3 linked regions of the Adhaeribacter arboris genome follow. The protein of the gene in region 3 interacts with the protein of the main gene of each other region in a pairwise test. Links are inferred from orthologs where the notes say so. Each region holds a gene or a part of one and is shown on either strand. Other genes may lie near its edges.

The links.
Region 1: the proteins of AHMF7605_RS15290 (region 3) and rlmB interact in binary tests that used the Escherichia coli proteins (3 or more experiments, as listed by UniProt). The link is inferred for Adhaeribacter arboris from one-to-one orthologs.
Region 2: the proteins of AHMF7605_RS15290 (region 3) and AHMF7605_RS08920 interact in binary tests that used the Escherichia coli proteins (3 or more experiments, as listed by UniProt). The link is inferred for Adhaeribacter arboris from one-to-one orthologs.

Annotation. Positions count from the first base shown.
Region 1 is NZ_PYFT01000001.1:2,241,545-2,246,084, reverse strand. Bases 1,103-4,102 are described here. They hold rlmB (23S rRNA (guanosine(2251)-2'-O)-methyltransferase RlmB), read right to left. Parts: upstream 3,011-4,102; coding sequence 2,195-3,010; downstream 1,103-2,194. Other genes in these bases: AHMF7605_RS09125 (GWxTD domain-containing protein), read right to left, coding at 2,938-4,092; AHMF7605_RS09135 (M16 family metallopeptidase), read left to right, coding at 1,103-2,025. In the rest of the region: more of AHMF7605_RS09135, read left to right, coding at 1-1,102. UniProt on the Escherichia coli protein: Specifically methylates the ribose of guanosine 2251 in 23S rRNA.
Region 2 is NZ_PYFT01000001.1:2,187,746-2,192,271, reverse strand. What follows is about bases 920-3,905. They hold AHMF7605_RS08920 (AAA family ATPase), read left to right. Parts: upstream 920-1,769; coding sequence 1,770-3,041; downstream 3,042-3,905. Other genes in these bases: AHMF7605_RS08915 (5-methylcytosine restriction system specificity protein McrC), read left to right, coding at 3,045-3,905; clpX (ATP-dependent Clp protease ATP-binding subunit ClpX), read right to left, coding at 920-1,490. Outside these bases: lpxB (lipid-A-disaccharide synthase), read left to right, coding at 1-108; more of clpX, read right to left, coding at 267-919; more of AHMF7605_RS08915, read left to right, coding at 3,906-4,079; AHMF7605_RS08910 (ClpP family protease), read right to left, coding at 4,230-4,526. UniProt on the Escherichia coli protein: Recognizes N4- and C5-methylcytosine (and 5-hydroxy-methylcytosines) produced by a broad range of DNA methylases and appears to act against 5-methylcytosine preceded by a purine residue. Binds to DNA containing methylated cytosines; also binds to GTP.
Region 3 is NZ_PYFT01000001.1:3,679,225-3,683,615, reverse strand. Bases 554-3,404 are described here. They hold AHMF7605_RS15290 (NAD(P)H-hydrate dehydratase), read right to left. Parts: upstream 2,811-3,404; coding sequence 1,296-2,810; downstream 554-1,295. Other genes in these bases: AHMF7605_RS15285 (ThuA domain-containing protein), read left to right, coding at 3,011-3,404; AHMF7605_RS15295 (UbiA prenyltransferase family protein), read left to right, coding at 554-1,263. Also shown: AHMF7605_RS15300 (inorganic diphosphatase), read left to right, coding at 1-113; more of AHMF7605_RS15295, read left to right, coding at 397-553; more of AHMF7605_RS15285, read left to right, coding at 3,405-4,391. UniProt on the Escherichia coli protein: Bifunctional enzyme that catalyzes the epimerization of the S- and R-forms of NAD(P)HX and the dehydration of the S-form of NAD(P)HX at the expense of ADP, which is converted to AMP.

The sequences.
Region 1 (4,540 bases), 1.4 Mb from region 3 along the record:
AAACCTGTACCTACTTATACACCGCCCACTGAAACGCCTATCTCTAAACCAGTGGTAAAAGAAGTCTTAGGCCCAAGTGCCGAAAGCGTGATGCTGGGCTTCCGTTTTCCGGGAGTAACTACCCGCGAAGCTTTGGTGCTGAAAATGATTAGCCAGCTACTCGCTAATGGTCAGGCCGGTCTTATCGACTTAAATTTAAATCAAAAGCAAGTGGTGTTAGAAGCTTCGTCCTTTGATTATACCATGAACGATTATTCGGCCCACCTGCTGTCGGGTACTCCGCGCCAAGGTCAGACTTTAGAGCAGGTAAAAGATTTACTGTTAAGCCAAATTGAATTAGTAAAGCAAGGTAAATTCGAAGATTGGCTGATACCCGCTATAGTAAATAATAATAAAATGGCCTTAATGAAATCATACGAAAGTAATGAAGCCCGGGCGGATGCGTTTGTGAGCGCTTATATTGCCCACCAGGACTGGAAAGATTACATTCAACGCGATAACGAGTTTGCCGGTATTACCAAGGAAGATGTAATACAGGTGGCTAACAAATTCTACGGTAACAATTACGTGGTGGTATATAAGCGTATCGGCCAAGACCCGAACCTGCAGAAAGTAGAGAAACCTTCCATTACGCCTGTTTCGGTAAACCGCGAAGCTCAATCGCCTTTTTATAAAGAGGTAATGGCCGGCAAAACCTCGGAGCTACAACCCGTTTTTGTGGATTATAAAAAAGATATTAATGAGGTAAAATTAAAACAAAATATTCCTTTGTATTACACCCGTAACAAAGAGAATGGCTTATTTAGCCTTTATTATATTCTGGAAACGGGTACCAATAATAATCCAAAGTTAGGGCTGGCCGTTAATTACCTGAAATACTTAGGTAACGCGCAATACAGCGCCGAGGGTTTGCAGAAAGAATTTTATAAGTTAGGTTGTTCTTTTGATGTTTTTACTTCGCAGGAGCAGGTTTATGTAAGCTTATCCGGACTGGATGCCAATTTTGAGAAAGGATTAACCTTGTTCGAAAGTGTCTTGCAAAATCCTAAACCGGATAAACAAGCTTTATCGGATCTTATAGCCGGAATAGTAAAAGAACGGGCGGATGCCAAGCGGAATAAAAATACTATTCACAGCGTGGCAATGGTTAACTACGCCAAGTATGGACCTAAAAATCCTTTCACGAATATTTTACCAGAGAGCCAGCTTAAAAAAGTTACGCCGCAGGAGCTAGTTGATTTAATAAAAACTATTCCTACTTACGAGCACCACGTCTTGTATTACGGACCGCGTCCGGCCGAAAGTTTGACCACCGTGCTTAACACCAACCATATTGTTCCAGCTACTCTGAAGCCAGTGCCACCCTTAAAAGTATTTCAGGAACGCGATATAACCGATCGGCAAGTGTATTGGACCGACTACAACATGGTACAAGCGGAACTGATTTTTATGACTAAATCTTTTAATTTTGATGCGAAGCAAGTGCCTACCATTACTTTATACAACGAGTATTTTGGCGGCAACATGGGGTCGATTGTTTTCCAGGAATTACGGGAGTCAAAGGCTTTGGCTTATTCCGCCAGTTCACGATATGCCAACGCTAACCGAAAAGATCGGGCAAATTACATTTTATCCTACATTGGAACTCAATCGGATAAGTTGCCGGAAGCCATGGAAGGTATGCAAACCTTACTGAACGACATGCCGCAGGCCGAAGCTAATTTTGCCAATGCCAAAGAAAGCATCCGGAACAGTATTGCTACTGAGCGAATTACCAAATCCGATATTTTATTTGATTACGAGAGGGCTAAACGATTAGGTATTGATTACGACATCCGGCAAGATGTTTACCAAAACGTAAATGCCATGACTTTTGAGGATATGAAGAAATTTCAGCAGCAGTTTGTAAAAGGCCAGAACCAGGTAGTTTTGGTAATTGGCTCGAAAGACAAATTGAACTTTAAGGAATTAAGCAAATACGGAAAAGTAAAACAACTTACCTTGAAAGAGCTTTTCGGGTATTAATGCTTAAGCCATATTTTTAAAAAAAGCGTGGGCAACCATTTGTTGCCCACGCTTTTTTATTTTTAGAACGAAGGGAATAGTTTACAAGTGTTTCAGGTTGAAGAATAGTTAATAAGATCCTCTTAAATGATCATTAGACTGCCAAAGAAAAACTTTATTCCATAATTTATCACGAAGATTTTTCCACGGCTAATCTTTGCCGCAATACCTCAAATAAAACAATACCACTAGCAACCGAAACATTTAAGGAGCCAATCTGACCAGCCATTGGAATTTTTAAGCGCACATCGGCTTTTTTTAAATACTCCGGCGAAATTCCGTCTTCTTCGCTGCCCATGATAATAGCAGTGGGTCCGGTAAAGTCAATGTTTTCCGTCAGGCTGTGTTCGGCTTTTTCGGTACAGGCTACTATTTGCATGCCCGATTGCTGCAAATAGTTTAACGTATCCTTTAAATTTGGCTCCCGGCAAACCGGAATAATATTTAAAGCTCCTGCCGATGTTTTTAAAGCATCACCATTGATCTGAGCGGCTCCCCGGCTCGGGATGATAATAGCATCCACGCCCATGCATTCGGCGTTACGGGCGATAGAACCAAAATTACGCACGTCGGTAATACGGTCTAAAATAAGCAGGAGCGGGGTTTTACCTCGTTCATAAATATTGACCACAATATTATCCAAAGGCATATAAGTAATCGCCGATAAAAAAGCCACTGCCCCCTGGTGGTTTTTACGGGTAAGGGTATCCAGTTTTTCTACCGGAACGGTAGCAATGGGCACATTGGCTTGCTGCGCTAATTCGGTAATATCGGTAGTAACACTATTTCGCTGGCCTTTTTGCAGGAAAATTCGTTCGAGCACTTTCCCCGCGTGTAATGCCTCCAGAATTGGCCGAAGGCCAAAAATCATTTCTATCTTCTCCGATTTCTCCTTCCGGAAAGTCCGGGGTCGGGGGCTGGAATCCCGATATTTCCTTTTCTCCATTGATCTACTTGATTATACCAGACAAATTCGTAGGCCGCATCGCGCACCAGTTCGTAATAGTTTTGAGTAAAGGTATTGGGTTTTTTAATGAAAATAAATTTTACTTCTCCGCTCGGACCATTATTCCTTCGGTATATCCATTCTTCCCGGTCCCAGGTTCGGTTAAGAAAATCAGGTGAGCCAAAAACCAAGTAAATCATTCCCCGATCGGTGAGCCAACCGGCTTTGTGCGATGAAAAATAACGATTCGCTTTTTCTACTCGCCCGTAATATTCCCGGATTAAACTTTTCCCCAAATTTTTATCTTGCCGGGCAATACTTAGCCAAAAAGCGTCTACTGCTAATTTTGGCTGATCCGAATCATATAAATTCTTACGTTCAACGGAGCTCGTCAGGTAAATTAAAGGTTCAATTAACTCCGCCGCGGAGGTTAAAGCCGGAAAATTTTCTTCTTCCACCAATAAAGATTGGCGGCTGGTGCTGCTTTCTAATAAGTAAATTCCCGGTTCTGGGAGTTGAATAAAGTTGTTTATGGAAAAGGTTAGTTTATTCTGAACCTTAAGAGTAGGAGAGGGCGCTGTTGTTTTGCGCGACATCGGCGGAATAGCGGGTGTAAAGGATAATGGAAATCGCCGGGCCGTTACTATGGTATCATTCTCGGCGGATAAAATTTTAAAACTTTGCCTGTTGTTAATATACGAGCCAAATAAAGGAAATTGGCCGGTTGAATCCAACAAAATAACCGAATGACTTTTAGCCGCACTACTTAGCGGAATATCTAAAAGCATTTCTTCCTGCGTAGCAGATAGTTGGGGAATTTGTACCACCAGCACCGAAGGAAAGGTGATTTTACTAACTGGCAAAACAAAAGTTAGCATAGCTGCCTTATCGGGTAATTCCTTTATTTTTTTATTAACGGCAAAAACCGAATCGCGCAAATAAATGGTAGTACGACTGTAATCCCGGCTAAGAAAGTACGGAAGAGCACTACCCGGTTTTTGCAGATTACCAATTGTAGTTTTATCCGTTATTTTTAAAAAAATCCGCAGGCTATCGGCTTCTGTTTGTAAATCATAGTGCAAGCCAGAATTAGGGCCAAAATAAAAATGGAGCCCAGATTGTTTAGATAGTAGCTGCGGTGAACAAGCACTTAATCCAATACAAAACCACCCTAATATATATCCGATAAGTAAATCGTATTTAGGTTTTATTAATCTTTGCCGGAAGTTGAATAAAGGATGTACCGACACTTTTTCTTTAATTTTATCTGGTTAAAAGTAATAAATAATTAAAGTTAGTAGCAGAAAAAGTAATTGCTCTTCCAGAAGAAATAAGTTCTATTGTAAGAACTACTTGGAGTAAAGCAAGTTGTAAATTTAGCAGTGTTGTACCACAGCCTTCTTACTTGTCTTCCGTTTACTATTTTGCTGTTCTTATTAAGAAAACAATTTTGCCCTGTTATTTATTTTACGCTTAAACAGCAAAGCCGGTGAATAGACCGGCTTTGCTGTTTAAGCAACTTATTTGGTA
Region 2 (4,526 bases), 1.5 Mb from region 3 along the record:
CAAAAGAAAGATTACCAAGCTATTCGTACTTTATTAGGCGAAGCCAAATCGGCGACTAAAGCCGCTCAACTAATGGTGAAATACTTGACATTAAACACTAGATATTAAACATTAGATTCTCGATTTTAGACTAAAGCATTGATAAGAACATTTTATAGTGAAAACAAAAGCGGCTCCTAAGTATTCAGGAGCCGCTTTTGTTTGATAATAATTTTTATAAAATTACTTTGATCTAATATTCAACATCCAATATCTAAAATCTAACACTAAGCTACCTTTAATTGCTTTAAAGACGATTTTTCGAACTGCTGACGGGCATATTCTAAATCAATAATCAAGTCAGAAGTACCTTGTTGCGAAGGAAGTTCAAACATGGCTTCCGTCATGATACCTTCACAGATGGAACGCAAACCACGGGCACCCAATTTGTACTCCGCCGCTTTGTCTACAATATAATCTAAGGCTTCTTCAGCAAAGGAAAGATTAATGTTTTCCATTTCGAACAAGCGCTTATATTGTTTAATAATGGAGTTTTTAGGCTCAGTTAGAATTAAACGCAAAGTAGATTTATCCAGCGGATTAAGATGGGTTAAAACGGGTAAACGGCCAATGAGTTCCGGAATAAGGCCAAAAGTTTTTAAGTCTTGGGCAGAGATATACCGTAAGTAATTATCTGTGTTTTCGGCATTATCCGCTGCCGATTTCGAAAAGCCAATTGGTTTGGCATTCATCCGGTTTTTAATGAGCCGGTCAATTCCCACAAAAGCGCCGCCGCAGATAAACAGAATATTCTCGGTATTCACCGATATCATTTTTTGTTCCGGATGTTTCCGACCACCTTGCGGGGGAACATTTACCGAAGTACCTTCCAGTAATTTCAATAAAGCTTGCTGTACACCTTCGCCGCTCACATCGCGGGTAATAGAAGGATTATCACTTTTACGGGCAATCTTATCAATTTCATCAATGTATACAATTCCACGTTCGGCTGCTTCTACGTTGTAATCTGCGGCTTGCAATAACCGGGTTAAAATACTTTCTACGTCTTCCCCCACATAGCCCGCTTCGGTTAATACGGTAGCATCGGCAATACAGAAAGGAACTTGTAAAATGCCGGCTAACATACGAGCCAGAAAAGTTTTTCCGGTACCTGTTTCGCCCACCATAATAATGTTTGATTTCTCAATCACCACATCATCGGTCTTAATAGTTTGCATTAACCGTTTATAATGATTGTAAACTGCCACCGACATTACTTTCTTCGCCTCATCCTGCCCCACAACAAATTGGTCTAAATACTCCTTCATTTCTTTTGGTTTAACCAAATTAAATTTGGGAGATCGACTGCTCGAACGAATTTTATTTTCTTCGTTCAAAATTTGCTGCGCCTGGCCGATACACCTCTCGCAGATATGAGCATTAATGCCCGAAATCATTATAGATACTTCTTTTTTTGTTTTTCCGCAGAAAGAGCACGTTACATCGGCCATATAATTATTAGTAGTAAAAGGTATTTTTAATGTAATCTATTACAAAGGTACTAAATAGAATTTTTACGGTTAAATATTTTTATTCACACATTCTTAACATTTAAAATATTGTATGTTAGATATTTAGCTGAAAGTAGTAAGCTAAAAACCTTTTTTTGAATTTTTTTAAGTTTGGGTCTTTTAAGTTTATATTTAAAAAGTAAAAAAACTTGTTTAAATGCTATTATTTTTTCTGAACCTAACCAATTAATTTGTACGTTGTTAGGGTAAGAGTAGTTTATGGCCACATTTCGACTTAAAAGTATTACCCGGGAGCATATTTTACAGGCGATAAACCACATAGATCGTCAACATCTTAATTTAAGAGCTTCTACGGTATACGATGTTATTTACAAAGGAAAACGCTACCCGCCCCGGGAATTGCTGCGGATGGCGCACCAAGTGGCAAGTGGTACGGCAGCAGAATGGGTAACTTCGGCCGGTGTAGCGGCTAATACCTATTTAGAAAAATTAGGTTTTTCGGTGGTAAACAAGCGGCCCTTATTTTTACTGCCGCCGGACGACGATAAAGTTATTACAGACTTAGCTGCTCCCGCCGAAATTGCCTTGGCTCTTAGTAATCCGGTACCTTCTTCGGAATTAGCCGCCGAACCAGCAGTTGTTTACACTCCCAAGAAAGTAGAATCATATTCTTTGGCGCAAGCATTAAAGGAAATTTTTCTGGAAGAACATCAACTATTGAGTTTACTAACTGCCTTGCGCCGTAAAAAGAATATCATTTTGCAAGGGCCACCAGGTTCCGGAAAATCATTTTTGGCTAAACGTTTGGCCTTTTTAGAACAGGAGAACAAAGACCAGAATCGGATAGAAACGGTTCAATTTCATACTAATTATGCCTACGATGATTTTATTCAGGGTTACCGGCCGGATAGCGAAGGTAAATTTAAACTGACGAATGGGGTATTTTTTAACTTTTGCCGGCGGGCTTTAGCTGATACTGAAAATTCTTATTACTTCATTATTGAAGAAATTAACCGCGGTAATGTAGGTAGTATTTTTGGCGAAATGTTGTTTCTGCTAGAGGCGGATAAACGCGGACCAGCGTTTGCTACTTCTCTTACTTATGGGCAATCCGAAAACGAGAAATTTTATATTCCGGGAAATGTATTTGTAATTGGTACGATGAATACCGCCGATCGGTCTTTAACTTTATTAGATTATGCGTTAAGGCGGCGTTTTGCTTTTTTAAAGATGGAACCCCAGCTAGGCGAGCGCTTTCGGGAACATCTTTTAAGTAAGAATTTAGCTTTGGGTTTAATAAATCATATTATAGAGAGTATTAATAAATTAAATCAGGTAATTAGTGATGATCCGGCACTCGGGCCAGGTTTTCGGATTGGGCATAGTTATTTTAGCAATCCACCCGTTGCAGCTGGCATAGATTGGTTTAAAGGCATTATCGAAAATGAAATTACACCCTTGCTCGAAGAATACTGGTTTGATAATCCGAAACAAGTAACAACGCAACTTCAAAAACTGCAAGTTAGGTAAGTTATGGTTATTCCCATTCAAAATATTTATTACCTGCTCAGTTACGCTTGGGATAAGACGCATTTATTATTGAAACCGCAGTTGGTTGGAAGCGAAATTAGCGACAATTTAACAAATTTGTTGACAGACATGCTCCTGCCGGAAGTACAGCTTTTAGTCGCTCAAGGTTTAGCTACCGATTACATAACTCAAACGCGCTCAGTTAAAGGAATTAAAGGCAAGTTGTTATTAACCGAAACCTTCAGACAAGATTCGAAACTCACATCAGGTCGAACAATATGTGCCATAGAAGAGCTTAGTTCGGACATTTTGCCTAATCAAATTATAAAAAGTACGTTTGTACAGCTACAACAAACGAATGATTTAGCACCTGTTTTTCACAAACAAATAAAAGACCTTTTACCAGCCTTCGCTTCAATAAGAGCATTTTCGCCTGCTATTCCAAAGAGAGAACTTATATTACCCCGTTTTCAAACAGCTCGTTATCAATTTGTCCTGCATTGCTGCGCTTTTATTCGGCAAAACTTATTGCCGGTAAATGGAGGACAGGAATACACTTTTAAAGCTTTTTTAACCAATAAAAAGCAGATGGCGACAATTTTCGAAGCTTTTGTTCGGAATTTTTATCGGCGAGAGCAAAATATTTTTCAGGTAAAATCAGAGAGAATAGACTGGCAAGGACCAAAAGCTACAAAGGAAGCGCAAGATTTTCTGCCTGCTATGTTTACCGATATTTCGTTACAATCGGAGGAGCGTAAAATAATTATTGATACCAAATATTATAAAAAAGCCTTTTTACCTCATCATCAAAAAGAAAAGCTGCATTCTAAACATTTATATCAATTGTTTGCCTATTTGCAAAACTCACTAGTGAGGCACCCGGAACAGATTATAGAAGGAATATTGCTTTACCCAGCCGTAAACAAAGAATTAAATCTTGAATATACTTTAAGTGGTAAAAAGGTAAGGATTTGTACCATCAACTTAAACCAGCCTTGGCTTACTATTAAACAAGATTTATTAGAGTTACTTGCTTAGTAAAGTTACTTTGTTTAGCATCTTAGCTTTGTTAAAGTTGTACTTTGTTCTTTCGTAAATAGGTGCTAAATGAAAATTTTGATCACAAAAAAGCTTACCCCACTATTTAAGTTAAGGTAAGCCTTTCTAAAAATTAGTGTCCGAAATAACTTAAACGGTCGGACGAATTAAAACTTCGTCGATTAAGCCGTATTCTTTGGCTTCGTCGGCGCGCATCCAATAGTCTCGGTCAGAGTTATCGTGTACTTCCTGGTAGCTTTTACCGCTGTGCGAAGCAATAATTTCGTACAATTCTTTTTTCAGTTTCAGAATCTCCCGGGCGGTAATTTCGATATCGGAAGCCTGGCCTTGGGTACCTCCCATTGGTTGGTGAATCATAACGCGGGCATGCGGTAAAGCAGAACGCTTGTTTTTGGCACCCCCGCACAATAACACCGCACCCATCGA
Region 3 (4,391 bases):
AAGTTGTGGTAGAGCAATTTTTAGGAAGAGAGCAAGCCTACGAAATTATTAATAAAAGCATTGAATTATACAATACAACCTTCCGGAATAAACCGGAGCTTACCGAAAGATAATTTGTGAAGGGATAGTTATAAAAGCTATAAGCTTAAAAGTTAGATTAGAGTTTATACTTGATGTGCTTATATTTTTTACCAAAATTAGAAATACACAGTATTTTACGTAAAACCGGTTGTTCTTCAGAATAACCGGTTTTTATTTTTGCACCTTTAAAAACAAATAAGTTTGCTTAGCGCATCATCCATTATTTCAGTAATACTTACGTGCAGAAAACGAGTCAATCTTAAAATCGTCAATTCCCCTTATTTTTAGCTAATTTTTACTTTTATAAAACTGCGAATGCAATCTTTTTTCCGGGACGTAGGGCGTTGTATTTTGTTCAGTAATACTTTCATTGCGGCATGCGCTTTCGGATTAGTGTGGCAAACGTACTTGTTGTTACAACTTCCGGTAAGGTTATGGTTAGCGGAATTGGCATTTTTAGCTACTTTTTTTATTTATAATTTAGATGGCTTGCTACCATATAAATTTAACCAGAACGTACTCATTTCTGAGCGAAAGAATTGGTTGACCCGAAACCGGCCAATTCTATTATTTTGTATGAGCATTGCTGGTTTAAGCTCCTTGTACTTATTTGCCCGGCACGGACAAACGCATCACATTTGGTTTATAGCCCACTTAGTAGCTATTTCAATTTTATACTCTTCCAGAATTATTCCGCAGAAAAACGGAATGTACATGCCGCTACGAAATGTGCCTTTAGTAAAAGTGTTTCTAGTGGCTTATGTCTGGAGTTGCGTAACAGTTATATTACCTTTACTAGCTGGGAACATATCGATTTTATCTACAGAAAATGTTTTACTGTTGCTGCGGCGTTTTTTCTTTTTGTTTGCTCTTACCTTGTTATTCGATATTCGCGATTTTGAAAAAGACCGGCTTGCCCGTACGCTTACCTTTCCGGGTTTAGTTGGAGTGCGGTTCACCAAAATTCTTTCTTTAGTTCTCTTATTAATTTTTGCGGAACTTACCTGGTTTACAGAAAGCGGACTCATGCTATTCAACTTAGAATTATCAGCAGCGATAGCAGCAATGGTGGTATGGTTCAGCCACGAGAAACGCAACGATTATTATTTCCTGATTTTGGCGGATGGTATGATGTTGCTGCAGTTTTTACTCGTTTATCTGGCCGCAACTATCGCCATCTAATGGCTAGGTTCAGGAAGAATAAATACGGAATGTCAATCTAAGTAAGAGCCTTTTAAAAACGATTTGCCCAAGTATTGGATAATATCTGATGCTAATAAAGCTTGTTCGCCATTTTCAATCTTAGCTAAATCACCGGCTAAGCCGTGGAGGTAAACTCCTAAAATACAAGCATCCAAAGCAGAATATTGTTGCGCCACTAAAGCGGTAATAATGCCGGTTAATACATCGCCGGTGCCACCAGTAGCCATCCCCGGATTACCAGTGCTATTAAAATAACAGGTGCCCGCCGGAGTACCAATGCAAGTATGTGCTCCTTTTAAAACTACATAACACGTATGTTTCTGACAAAATTCTTTCAATAATTCTAAGCGGTGATAATCGTTTTCGGCTGAACCGGCTAAGCGTTCAAATTCTTTAGGATGCGGGGTTAAAATGCTATCGGGAAGTAAAGCGTTTTTCAAACTCTCATCTTCAGCCATTATATTTAAGGCATCAGCATCTATTACGAGTGGCACACGGGCAGTAGCTAATAATTGTTTTACCATTTGGCGAGTGGCTGGGTTTTTACCTAAGCCCGGTCCAATGCCAATAGCAGTATAAGTACTTAAATCTGGTAATTGGGAAATAAAATTATTTTCTGTATCGGTTAAGGTCATGGCTTCTGGTACTGCCGTTTGTAAAATAGTATAGCCAACTGCTGGGCAATGCACGGTAAGTAAGCCTACGCCGCTCCGCAAACAAGCTCGCGCCGATAATACGGTAGCCCCCATTTTACCGTAACTCCCACTAATAAGCAAAGCGTGACCAAACGTGCCTTTATGCGCATACTTCGGACGAGGTTTTAAAATAGCAACTGGCACATCCGGAGAAATAAAAAAATAAGATGACTCTGTTTCTGCAATAAAGTTGGCGTTTAAGCCAATTGGTGCTATGGCCCATTCACCTACATAAGGCGCATTAGCAGGTAAAAGAAAAGCCAGTTTCGGTAACTCAAATGACAAAGTATAATCAGCTTGTATAATTCTGTCTGTCGCTGCATTAGGAGCATCGGTAAATAATCCGGAAGGTATATCTACCGCTATTACAGTGGCGGAACTCTTATTTATTTGCTCAATAAGCTCGGCAATGAAACCGGTAAGCGGGCGGTTGAGACCTGTACCAAAAAGTGCATCCACTACAATAGCATTATCTAGAGAATTTGGTAGATCAGCTAGCTGATGCAAATACATTTTTTTAATTTCTTCGGATAAACGTTCCAGATTAGCGGTAAAATCAGGGGCATACGAGTTAGTAGTGGGTAAAATATAAACCCGCACTAAATAATTATGTTGGTACAAAAGCCGCGCAATGGCTAAGCCATCCCCACCATTATTACCAGGTCCACAAAAAATTAAAATTGGCTGAGCCGGACTGGCTGAAAATTTATTTTCGAACCAGCCGACAAATGCGCGTGCTGCCCGCTCCATTAAAGTAAGGGAAGGAATATTTTCCTGCTTCACCGTAAAAGCATCGGCCGCACGCGTCTGAGCGGCTGTTAGAATTTTCATGTGGAGTTAGTAAAATGTAATTAGTTATTGGCTTTAGTACTGGTATTTTAAGGGTAAGTTGTAATTGAAATAATTTAACTGCAATAATTCAGGTCATTCTTTTTTCGTGGTTTTATTTGAATAAAAGTACTAGCTAAAATTCCTTAAAAAATAGTACATTTAAGAATTTCAAAATTTCATCTGGAACAGCATTTATCAGCATGATCAATTTTACAACTATCCGCCGGCATTGGCTTGGCTTACTTAGTGTATTGCTTGTAAGCTTAGGATTGTATTCCTGTTTAAACGGTAAAAAGCAAACGGCAAGTCAGCTTAAACAACCAGCCCGTGTTTTAGTGTTTTCAAAAACTATGGGTTGGAAGCATACTTCTATCCCATACGCCAACAAGGCTATTTATAAAATGGGAATAGAAAATAACTGGCGGGTTGATACCACCCGTAACGCCGCTTATTTCACCGATGATAGTTTAAAACAGTATCAAGCCGTAATTTTTAACTGTACTACCGGAAACGTACTCAACCCTGAACAACAAGCCGCTTTCGAGCGCTATATTCAGGCGGGTGGTGGTTATTTGGGTATCCACTCCGCCGCAGATACTGAATACGAATGGCCCTGGTACGATAAATTAATGGGCGCCCATTTTTCCAGTCATCCGCTGCAGCCAGGTGAGCGCAAAGCCATTGTAGAAGTAACCGATAAAACCCACCTAGCTACTACCGGTTTGCCCGATAAGTGGGAACGAACCGACGAGTGGTATAATTACCGTTCTTTTTACCCGGGAATTAAAGTGTTGGCTTCACTCGACGAAAATTCTTACGAAGGTGGTACTAATGGCGCCAATCACCCAATTATTTGGTACCACGAGTTCGATGGCGGTCGAGCTTTTTATACCGGCTGTGGCCATACTCCCGAAAGTTACAGTGATCCTTTATTCTTACATCATTTACTGGGCGGTATTAAATACGCGATGGGCAATGGCAAGCCATTGGATTATACTAAATCATACGCCGTGGTAGTGCCCGAGGAAAACCGTTTTGTAAAAACCATTTTGGTAAACGACTTAGCGGTACCCATGGAACTGGCCGTAGCACCAGATGGTCGGGTGTTTTTTACGGAATTTGCGGGTAAGTTATCGGTTTACGATCCTCAAACCAAGCAGCTAAACCAGGTCCATAAATTTGAGGTAGTGCAGAAAGGCGGTACCGGTTTAATTGGTTTAACTTTAGATCCTAATTTTGCTACTAACAAACAGCTATACGTGTACTATAGCCCACCAAAAGCCGAGGAGCCGTACTTGTTTCATTTGTCCCGGTTTACTTTAAAACCCGATAATACCCTGGATGCTGGTTCGGAAAAAGTATTGTTGCAAGTGCCGGTGCAGGAAAAAAGCGGTGCCCACCACGGTGGTTCTCTGGCCTGGGATAAAGAAGGTAATTTGTATTTATCTACTGGTGATGGAACTACTCCTTTCCCGTCTTTGGGTTATGCGCCTATTGATGAAAGGCCCGAGCCGGAGCATTACAGCGAAGATGCTCAGCGTTCGGCTTCTAATACGAATGATTTTAAAGGTAAAATATTGC